4 regions of the Streptomyces sp. CNX435 genome follow, and region 4 is predicted to be linked to each of the others. Evidence: riboswitches for the same ligand, from Rfam matches in the RefSeq annotation. Region 4 holds a riboswitch; each other region holds the start of a gene.
The links. A riboswitch is a leader RNA that binds a small molecule or an ion and turns the genes downstream of it on or off. The one in region 4 is predicted to bind cyclic di-AMP.

Region 1: it holds a riboswitch for cyclic di-AMP, as region 4 does, so the genes downstream of both, T328_RS17945 (M23 family metallopeptidase) here and T328_RS00820 (M23 family metallopeptidase) in region 4, are expected to answer to the same signal.
Region 2: it holds a riboswitch for cyclic di-AMP, as region 4 does, so the genes downstream of both, T328_RS04390 (aggregation-promoting factor C-terminal-like domain-containing protein) here and T328_RS00820 (M23 family metallopeptidase) in region 4, are expected to answer to the same signal.
Region 3: it holds a riboswitch for cyclic di-AMP, as region 4 does, so the genes downstream of both, T328_RS20230 (transglycosylase family protein) here and T328_RS00820 (M23 family metallopeptidase) in region 4, are expected to answer to the same signal.

What each region holds. Positions count from the first base shown of each region.
Region 1 is NZ_JCANTA010000010.1:6,203-8,394, forward strand. Features, by position in the region: gene T328_RS17945 (M23 family metallopeptidase) at 1-1,017, opposite strand, end outside; cyclic di-AMP (ydaO/yuaA leader) riboswitch at 1,029-1,171, opposite strand; gene T328_RS17950 (cytochrome P450 family protein) at 1,516-2,192, opposite strand, start outside.
Region 2 is NZ_JCANTA010000002.1:233,347-235,538, reverse strand. Features, by position in the region: gene T328_RS04395 (hypothetical protein) at 186-758, shown strand; cyclic di-AMP (ydaO/yuaA leader) riboswitch at 862-1,035, shown strand; gene T328_RS04390 (aggregation-promoting factor C-terminal-like domain-containing protein) at 1,042-1,935, shown strand; gene T328_RS04385 (FadR/GntR family transcriptional regulator) at 2,020-2,192, opposite strand, start outside.
Region 3 is NZ_JCANTA010000012.1:624-2,815, forward strand. Features, by position in the region: gene T328_RS20230 (transglycosylase family protein) at 1-1,038, opposite strand, end outside; cyclic di-AMP (ydaO/yuaA leader) riboswitch at 1,042-1,234, opposite strand; gene T328_RS20235 (dipeptidase) at 1,475-2,192, opposite strand, start outside.
Region 4 is NZ_JCANTA010000001.1:205,342-207,533, reverse strand. Features, by position in the region: gene T328_RS00825 (protein kinase domain-containing protein) at 1-615, opposite strand, end outside; cyclic di-AMP (ydaO/yuaA leader) riboswitch at 987-1,151, shown strand; gene T328_RS00820 (M23 family metallopeptidase) at 1,160-1,942, shown strand; gene T328_RS00815 (hypothetical protein) at 2,030-2,192, opposite strand, start outside.

The DNA of each region.
Region 1 (2,192 bases), on a different contig from region 4:
CGTGACCTCGCCGGAGGACTGGATGATGGAGGACAGATGGCAGTACCAGATCTCGGTGCCGTCGTCGAGCGTGAGGACGATGCGGTAGCCGTACGAGCCGGCCCAGCCGGCCTCGGTGATCGTGCCGCCGTGCACGGCCTTGACCGGGGTGCCGGTGGAGGCGGCGAAGTCCTGCCCGGTGTGGCCCGCGGCCCACATGTCGCCGGACTCGCCGAACGTCGAGGTGAGCGTGTAACCGCTGAGCGGGGCGACGTAGCTGGCGGCGAGCTTGGCGAGGCGCTCGGCCTCCGCCTTGCGGCGGGCCTCCTCCTCGGCCTTGCGGCGGCGCTCCTCCTCCAGGCGGCGCTGGCGCTCCTCTTCCGCCGCCTTCGCCTCGGCGGCCTCTTCGGCCGCCTGCTCGGCGGCCTCGGCCTCGGCGGCGGCGCGGGCCGTGGCGTCGGCCTCCGCCTGCTGCTGGTCGGCCTGCTCCAGGATGCGCGCCCGCAGGGCCTCGCCGGAGTCGGCGGTCGGGGTGGCGGTGTCCGAGCCGGTGTCGGCGGCGTAGCTGACCTGGGTGAGGGGTGCCGTGGTGACGACCGTGTCGTCGGCGGCGGGCTCTTCCTCGGTGGGCACCAGCTCGCCCACGCCCGGCAGGCTCTCGGCGTCCGGGAGTTGAGCGCTTATCCCGCTCGTGACGGCGTCGACCTGGTCGGGCATGGATATCGCGACCGGCGGCTTCTCCTGCGCCGTGGCCATGCTGCCCGCACCGACGGCGGCGAAGACGCCGACGCCGAGTACGGCGCCGCTGCGCGCCATGCTGCCGCCGCGCTGCTTGGCGAGACGCCGACGGCCGCGGGAGGGAAGGTCGTCCTCGGGGAAGACTTCGTCGACCGGCTCTTCGGCATAGCCGACCGGCTCTTCGGCGGCGTAGCCGGTGGGCGCGTACCCCTCGGGGGCGTTGCCACCGGACGCATAGCCGTCGTAGCCGTAATCGTCATAGCCATGGCCGTAGCCAGGCCCAGACCTGTAGGACGCCACGAAGGCGTACTCCTTTCCTTCCTTCTCGCCTACCGGGTTAGCTGACGGGTTCGGAGCAGGAAGGTCTCCTACAGGCCGCCTCCTGGCGGAGGTTGGCCCGATTCACCCCAAGGTGGTGGTTCCCCGGTTCCCTAGGTGTTGCCGTTGCTGCAGTTGTGACGCGTGCGGGATTCGGCGACGGCGCACGGAGCCGCCTCTTGCGGCGGCAGTGACGACCGCGCTGCGTCACCGAACGCTAGCGGACGACGGCGTTCGATTCCAAGTCGTTCCCGTTATTCAGTTGTGCTTTGCTGCGGACGATACGGGCATGTACCTGTGGAAACGGACAAGTTGACGCACCGGCTACGCGGGGTGAGGTCCGGTCGTTAGCTGATCGTGCATCAGTTGTTATGCGGAGGGGCGCTATTCCATTACGGAGAGTGTGCGGGAACGGGAACGGGAGAGGGCGATCTGCGCGCCCCCGCACCCCCCGTCGCGCGCACACGGCGCCCACCGGCGTCAGGCGAGCCGTACCGGGAAGGACTCCAGGTCGTTCTGCGTCAGCACCGGCAGGTTCCGGATCTCCTCCACCGGCACCGCCGCCCGCAGCCCCGGGAAGCGCGCGAAGAGCGCCGGCAGCGCCACCGCCGCCTCCAGCCGCGACAGCGCCGCGCCCGGGCAGATGTGCGGCCCGTGCCCGAACGTCATGTGCCGGATCGGCGTCGGCCGCGCCACGTCGAAGACGTCCGCGTCCGGCCCGTGCTGCCGGGCGTCCCGCCCGATCGCGCGGTACGAGATGACGACGCCCTCGCCCTTCTCGATCACCGTGCCGGCGATCTCGATGTCCTCCGTCGCGAACCGCATCAGCAGGTGGGTCACCGGCGGGTCGTAGCGCAGCGCCTCCTCGATCGCCGTCTCCCACGCCACCTTGCCCGCCCGGACCATGCCGAGCTGCCCGGGGTGCGCCAGCAGCGCGCGCACGGTGGTGAGCAGGAGCGTGATCGTGGTCTCGTGCCCGGCCGCGATCATCGACTTCAGGTTGCCGACGACCTCTTCCTCGGTCAGCGGCTCGCCGCCCTCGTCGGCGAGGATCAGCGCGCTCGTGAGGTCGTCGCCGGGGTCGGCGGTCTTCTGTCGCACCATGTCCGTGAACACGCGGTCCAGCTCCGCCATCACCGCCAGCCGCTCGTCCTGCG
Region 2 (2,192 bases), on a different contig from region 4:
AATTCCAGAAATCATGAACTGTGGGTGCACGAACCGCTGCCTTACGCGACGTAACGGCGTACGGTATGCCCCCGATGGCCCTCATCAGCCACTCGGGGAGGCCCACGATGAGCGCATCTCCACCCCCGTCCGGCGGCGCTGCCGGCGCTAGACGGGCGGTCCACGTCGGGGTACTGCTCCCCAAGATGCCGGAGGAGCCCGGCGTCTGGCTGGCGGAGTGCGCGGCGTACGACTCCGCGGGCGCCGACGCGCTGTGGCTGGACGGCGGTCCGGACCCGGCGCACGACGTGCTGGCGCTCGCCGCCGCCCTGGCCGGCGCCACGAACCGGGCGAAGCTCGTCGTCGCCCTGCCCGACAGTGTTCCGCAGGCCGCGTGGCTGGCCCGGGCGCTGGCCACCGTCGTGCTGCTGAGCGAGCGCCGGCTCGCGCTCGCCGCCGACTCCCGGCGGTGCGCGGAACTCGTCGCCGTCGCCCCGACGGTGCCCGCCTTCCGCCGGCTGGCGCCCGCCGGGCCCGGGTACGAGGAGCCGGGCGCCGGGCCCTGGACCCCGGTGGCGGCGCCGGCCGGGCCGGACGCCTGGCGGGCCGCGCTGTCCGGCGCCGCGGACCGCGGGGTGCACGGTCTCGTCGTACCGGCGGGGCCGCCGCTGCTGGAGGCGCTGCGCCGCGGCGGAGGTGTCCAACGCCACAAGCGCACCAACCGCCCTACACGTGCACGCGTAGCCACGGAGCGTCAGAGTCCGCGTGGATCCTCGTGATCCTCTTGTGATCTGCCGTTCGATCTCCTAGTGTCCGAGAGGTTCGCAGACGCGAGCACCGTGCTCCGGTACGCCGAATCCTGCCCGTCGGAGCCCGGAACCGTCGTCCCCACAGCCGTTCGGGCAGGAGCGGGGGAACCATTTCTCCGTCGGCCGGAGGCCCGGTGGCAACCGCACCGGACTCCCCGACTCGGGGTGAAGCCGCACCGCACGACGCGGCCGGGCAACTCCAGCCCGAACCCGACAGCTCACTTCGCAGGCGTCGGAGAAAGAGCGAGCCACCATGGCCGGAACCGGCACCCGGCGCGCGCCCAAGTCGCGCTCCACCCGCCGCTATGCCGCCGCCGCGGGAGTGGGCATAGCCCTCCCCGTCGCCGGCGGAGTCGCGGCGACCGCCGCGCACGCCTATACGGTCGAAAAGGGCGACACCCTCTCGGAGATCGCCGAGGACAACGGATTCGGGGCCGACTGGCAGCGGCTGTACGAGGCCAACAAGGCTGCCGTCGGCGACAACCCGCACCTGATCCTCCCGGGCCAGGAGCTGGACCTCGACGGGAAGGCCGAGAGCAAGCCCGCCGAGGCCGACCAGACCGCCGCCGAGAGCGAGAAGCAGCAGCGCTACGTCCAGCACACCGTCGGTGCCGGCGAGACGCTGTCCAAGATCGCCGCGAAGTACGACGTGCCCGGCGGCTGGCAGCGCGTGTACGTCGACAACGAGAAGGCCATCGGCGACAACCCGGCCGCGTTGAAGGTCGGCACCGAGCTGCGCATCGACACCGAGGGCGGCAAGGTCGACAAGTCGATCGACCCGAACGGCGCGTCGTCCTCCGGGAGTTCCGGCGGCTCCGGCGGTGCCACGGAGGCGTCGCAGGCGAGCGTCCCGACCACCGAGTCGGGCATCCAGGCCGCGGCCCGGGAGATCGTGCCCGCGGACCAGTTCACCTGCTTCAGCAACATCGTGGAGCGGGAGAGCGGCTGGGACCACACCGCGACCAACCCCAGCTCCGGTGCGTACGGCCTCATGCAGGCCCTGCCGGGCGACAAGATGGCGTCGGCCGGCTCCGACTGGCGGACCAACCCGGTCACCCAGCTGGAGTGGGGCCTGGACTACATGAACGAGCGCTACGGCAGCCCGTGCGCCGCCTGGGAGTTCTGGCAGGCCAACAACTGGTACTGACCCCCGGGGCCGTGGGCCCGCGGGAGTTCTTCGCCGCCCCGTCGTGCGGATGCGTCCGCGCGGCGGGGCGCGCTCGTGCGCCGGCTACGCCCCGGCCCCCTGTTCGGTCCCCTGTTCGTCCGCCGCCGCGGGCGCCGGGGTGGGCTCCGGGCCCGGTGCCGCGCTCAGCTCGGCCAGGTCGTGCGCCGCCTGTGCGAGCAGCCTGCGCATCGCCGCCTCGGCCGCGTTCGGGTCCTGGGCCCGTACCGCGTCGAGCA
Region 3 (2,192 bases), on a different contig from region 4:
GGACGACAGGTGGGCGTACTGGCTGTAGTGGCCGTCGTCGTGCTCGATCACGACGGCGATGCCGTACGCGCTGCCGTCGGCGCCGTTGCCGGCCTTGACGACGGTGCCGGAGCTGACGGCCTTGATCGGGGTGCCGGAGCCGGCGGAGAAGTCGACACCGGTGTGGTAACCGCTGGACCACGAGCCGCCGGCGGCCCGGTACGGGGTGGACACGGGGGCGTCGACCGGAGCGGAGAAACCGCTCGCCGAAGCGTCCGCGGCGGGCTGCTCCTGCTGCGGCTCCGCGGCCGGCTTCTCCTCCTGTGCGGAGGGCTGGGCCGGAGCGGACTCCGGCTCCTCCAGGGTGACCTCTTCGCCGCCGTCGAAGACGTACTCCTGGCCGGGGAAGATCAGGTCCGGGTCGTCGCCGATGACGTCCTTGTTGGTCTCGTAGATCGACTGCCAACCGCCCTCGATGCCGTGCTTGATAGCAATGTCCCACAGGGTGTCCCCGGAGACGACGGTGTAGGTGCCGGCCTTCTCGTACTTCTTCTCCGGCGCCGGGTCCTGCTGCGGGGCCTGCTCCTGCTGGGCGGGCTGCGCCGACTCGGGCTGCGCCGCGGGCTCGCTCTCCGGCTGAGCCGCCTCGCCACCGCCGGTGGAGAGGTCGGGGGCGGGGCCGCCCTGGGTGAGCCCGGCCTGCACGGAGCAGACCGGCCAGGCGCCGGGGCCCTGGGACGCGAGCACCTTCTCGGCGATCTCGATCTGCTGCTCCTTGGTGGCCAGGTCGGCGCGCGGCGCGTACTGCAGGCCGCCGTAGCCCTCCCAGGTGCTCTGCACGAACTGCAGGCCGCCGTAGAAGCCGTTACCGGTGTTGATGCTCCAGTCGCCGGTGCTCTCGCACTGGGCGACTCGGTCCCAGGTGTCGACGGAGGCGGCCTGGGCGTGGCCGCCGGCGATGAGGGGGATGGCGACGCCGGCGCTGCCGGCGGTGATGACGAGGGCCCTGCTGCCCCGGGCTATCCGGCCCAGGCGACGGTGACGTCCGCGTGCGGACATGGACATGCTCCTCTCCGACGCCTGCGAGGTGAGCTGTCGGGTTCGAGCTGGAGATGCCCGGCCATGCGGAGCATGGCTTCACCCCAAGCCGTCCCGCGCTTGCGCGCAGTCCGGCACTTACCTGGGTCCCCCGCTCCTGCCGTGAAAACTGAAGTGCCTGCCCGTCCCCGCCGACAGGATTCGGCGTTACGGCGACGAGGTGCCCGCATCGGTGGCGCGAGCACGGCGAGCACCGTAAACACACAGCCGAAACCAGAACAAGCTGTAAACCGCCGTCAAGGCCGTTTCCCACGTCACATGGGAATCAGCCCGACAATCGCCACATCCCGCGCCGCTCCTCAATCCCCCCTCGCGGGTGGAGACTTATCGATTCCAGAGGAGTCGGACACATTGCCCCATGACATGAGAATTCCGTGAGTGACTTATGTCACTCTGCTCAACCCCGGGCGTCCGCGGGACCGTCGAGCTGTTCGATGGTCGCGATCGACGGACCGCGCCGCGCGGCCACCTCGCGGGCGGCCGACTCGGCGTCGCGCAGCACCCGCAGCGCGTTCCGCCACAGCAGCCTGGCCAGGTCTTCTTCCGACCAACGGCGGTGCAGCAGCTCGGCGACGAGGTGCGGATAACCGGCCACGTCGGCGAGGTCGGCGGGGGTGAACGGGGTGCCGTCGAAGTCGCCGCCGATACCGATATGGTCGATTCCTGCCGCTTCGCGCATATGGTCCAGATGGTCCGCCACGGTGGCGGCCGTCGCCCGCGGTCGCGGGTTCGCCTCCTCGAACGCACGGCGTACGCGGTCCGCTTCGTCGCCCGCGTCGAACGGGTCCAGACCGCGGGCGCGCATGTGCTCGTCGATTTCCGCGGTCCACGCCACGGCGGCCGGCAGGACGAACTTCGGCACGAACGTGGCCATCGCCACACCGCCGTTGGCGGGGAGCATTTCCAGCACATCGTCAGGAATGTTGCGCGGATGGTCACATAGGGCGAGAGCGGACGAATGGGAGAAAACGACCGGCGCCTCGGTGACGCGCAGCGCGTCGCGCATGGTGGCCGGCGCCACATGGGACAGGTCGACGAGCATGCCGACCCGGTTCATCTCCCGCACCACCTCCTCGCCGAAGGCGGTGAGCCCGCCGTGCCGCGGCTCGTCGGTG
Region 4 (2,192 bases):
GGCCGCCCTCCCCTCCCTGCCGGAGAGCAGCCGGATGATGCGCAGCAGGTCGTACTCGACGTCGGTCTCGGAGTAGGCGAGGAAGGCCGCCTCGGTGGCCTGGGCCTGGATGCGCCGGCCGCTCAGGCTGACCGAGGGGGCCAGGGCGGCCAGTGCGCCACGCATGGCGCCCGCGCCGAGGGTCGCGCCGCGTTCGGTGCTCTCGGAGTGGGTCTGCGTGTACGACAACGAGGTGCGCATGTACGCGAGGAGAAGCTTGTCCCGCACCTCGGGCGGCAGGCGCTGCAGCAACTCCCGGTCGTCCAGGGTCTCGACGATCCGCCGCACGACGGCGAACAGCAACTCGTCCGCCGTCATGGTGCGCGCCACCGTCAGGTGGACCGCGAGCAACTCCTCGTCCGGGCGCCACTGCCCGGCGGCCTCGGTCAGCGCCCGGTCCACCAGCGTGGACTTGCCGACCCCGCGGAACCCGGTGACGAGGAAGGCGCCACCGTGCGAATAGCGCAGGCGCTCGGCGAGCCCGCCGACCAGTTCTTCGTGCCCGAGCGTGGGTAACGCGCTGTCGCCCGCGGGCAACGGCTCGTGCACGTACCGGAAATCCCGGTGCAGCTCCACGTCCAGCACCGTGCGCGCCCCCAATTCCGTCCCGTGGCCCCCAGCTTAGGTCCGTGGCGCGCGCTCCGGATGTTCAGCGCACGGAAAGCGCATAGCCATCCGGCGACGCCACTGCCGCCCGCTTCGGGCATGTCGACGCATCCGGGCTCGCGGCGCTCTTTGTCGGAGTGCGGCGGGCAAATCGGGGCTTGCCCGGGTCTGGCGGCTGCGCCGCGTGAACTCCCCGCGACGCGAAGTCAATTATTGCGCGGGAACGCGTGACGACCTTGTCATCGCACACATGAGCGCCCTAGCGTGACTGCCCGTTCGAGAGGCGAACACCTGCTGGTGCCGGACCGCCGAATCCTGCCCCCGGCGCCGCGGGACCTGCCGTTCAGCTCTCACCGCCGGGCAGGAGCGGGGGACCCACGGGTCCGGCAACCGCCGGACCACCGCCGTCCCTTGCGACGGCTTGGGGTGAGGTCCGCCGAAGCCGGCGGCCGGGCAACTCCAGCCCGAACCCGACAGCTGACCTCGCAGGCGTCCGGAGAAAGAGGCCCGTCAGATGTCGTCCTCACACGGCCGCCACCGAGCGCTGCGCCGCCCCAGCGGCGTCCGCAAGCTCGCCACTCGCGCTTCGGCGGCGGGCGCCACCCTCGCGCTGCCGGTCATCGGCGCGTCCACCGCCTTCGCCGAAGAAGACTCCACCTACACCGTCGCCTCCGGCGACACCCTCTCCGTCATCGCCGCGGAGCAGGACGTCGACGGCGGCTGGAAGGCGCTGTACGAGAACAACAGATCCGTCATCGGCGACGACCCGGACTTTATCTCCCCCGGCATGGAGCTGTCCCTCGACGGCCCCGCGGCCGGCTCCGGCACCGACGCGGACGCCGACAGCGCCTCGTACGGCACCGACACCGCCGCGGACGAGCCGACCGCCGTCATGCCCGTCGACGGCAGCACGCCCACGGCGGGTTACGCGGCGTCCGGCGCGCACTGGGAGAGCGGCCACACCGGCCAGGACTGGTCCGTGCCCGTGGGCACGACGGTCCAGGCCGCGGCCAAGGGAGTCGTCGTCGACGCCGGCTGGAACGACTCCTTCGGGTACGAGATCGTCGTCAAGCACGGCGCCGAGGACTACACCCACTACGCCCATCTGTCGCAGATCGACGTCTCCGTGGGCGACTCCGTCGGCATGGGCGAGGCGATCGCCGAGTCCGGCGCCACCGGCAACGTCACCGGCCCGCACCTGCACTTCGAGGTCCGCACGACACCGGAGTACGGATCCGCCGAGGACCCGATCACCTGGCTGGAGAACCACGGCGTGAACGTCTCGGGCAGCGCCTGAGCGACGCGCCGCACCCCCCACCGGGTGGGCCCCGGCCGAACCCCGGCCGGGGCCCACCCGTCACGGCTGTGCCGCCGCGGCCCGCCGTCAGAGGTCGCCCGGCTCCGGCTGCGCCGGGGCACCGGTGGTGTCCATCAGGATGGCGTGCGCCTCGTAGTGGTCGGGGGCCGCTTTCGCAGGGGACTGGCTGGAGACGTAGACGATGCCGCTCGGCAGGACTGTGAACGTCGGCGGCTCCGCGTTCTTCGGC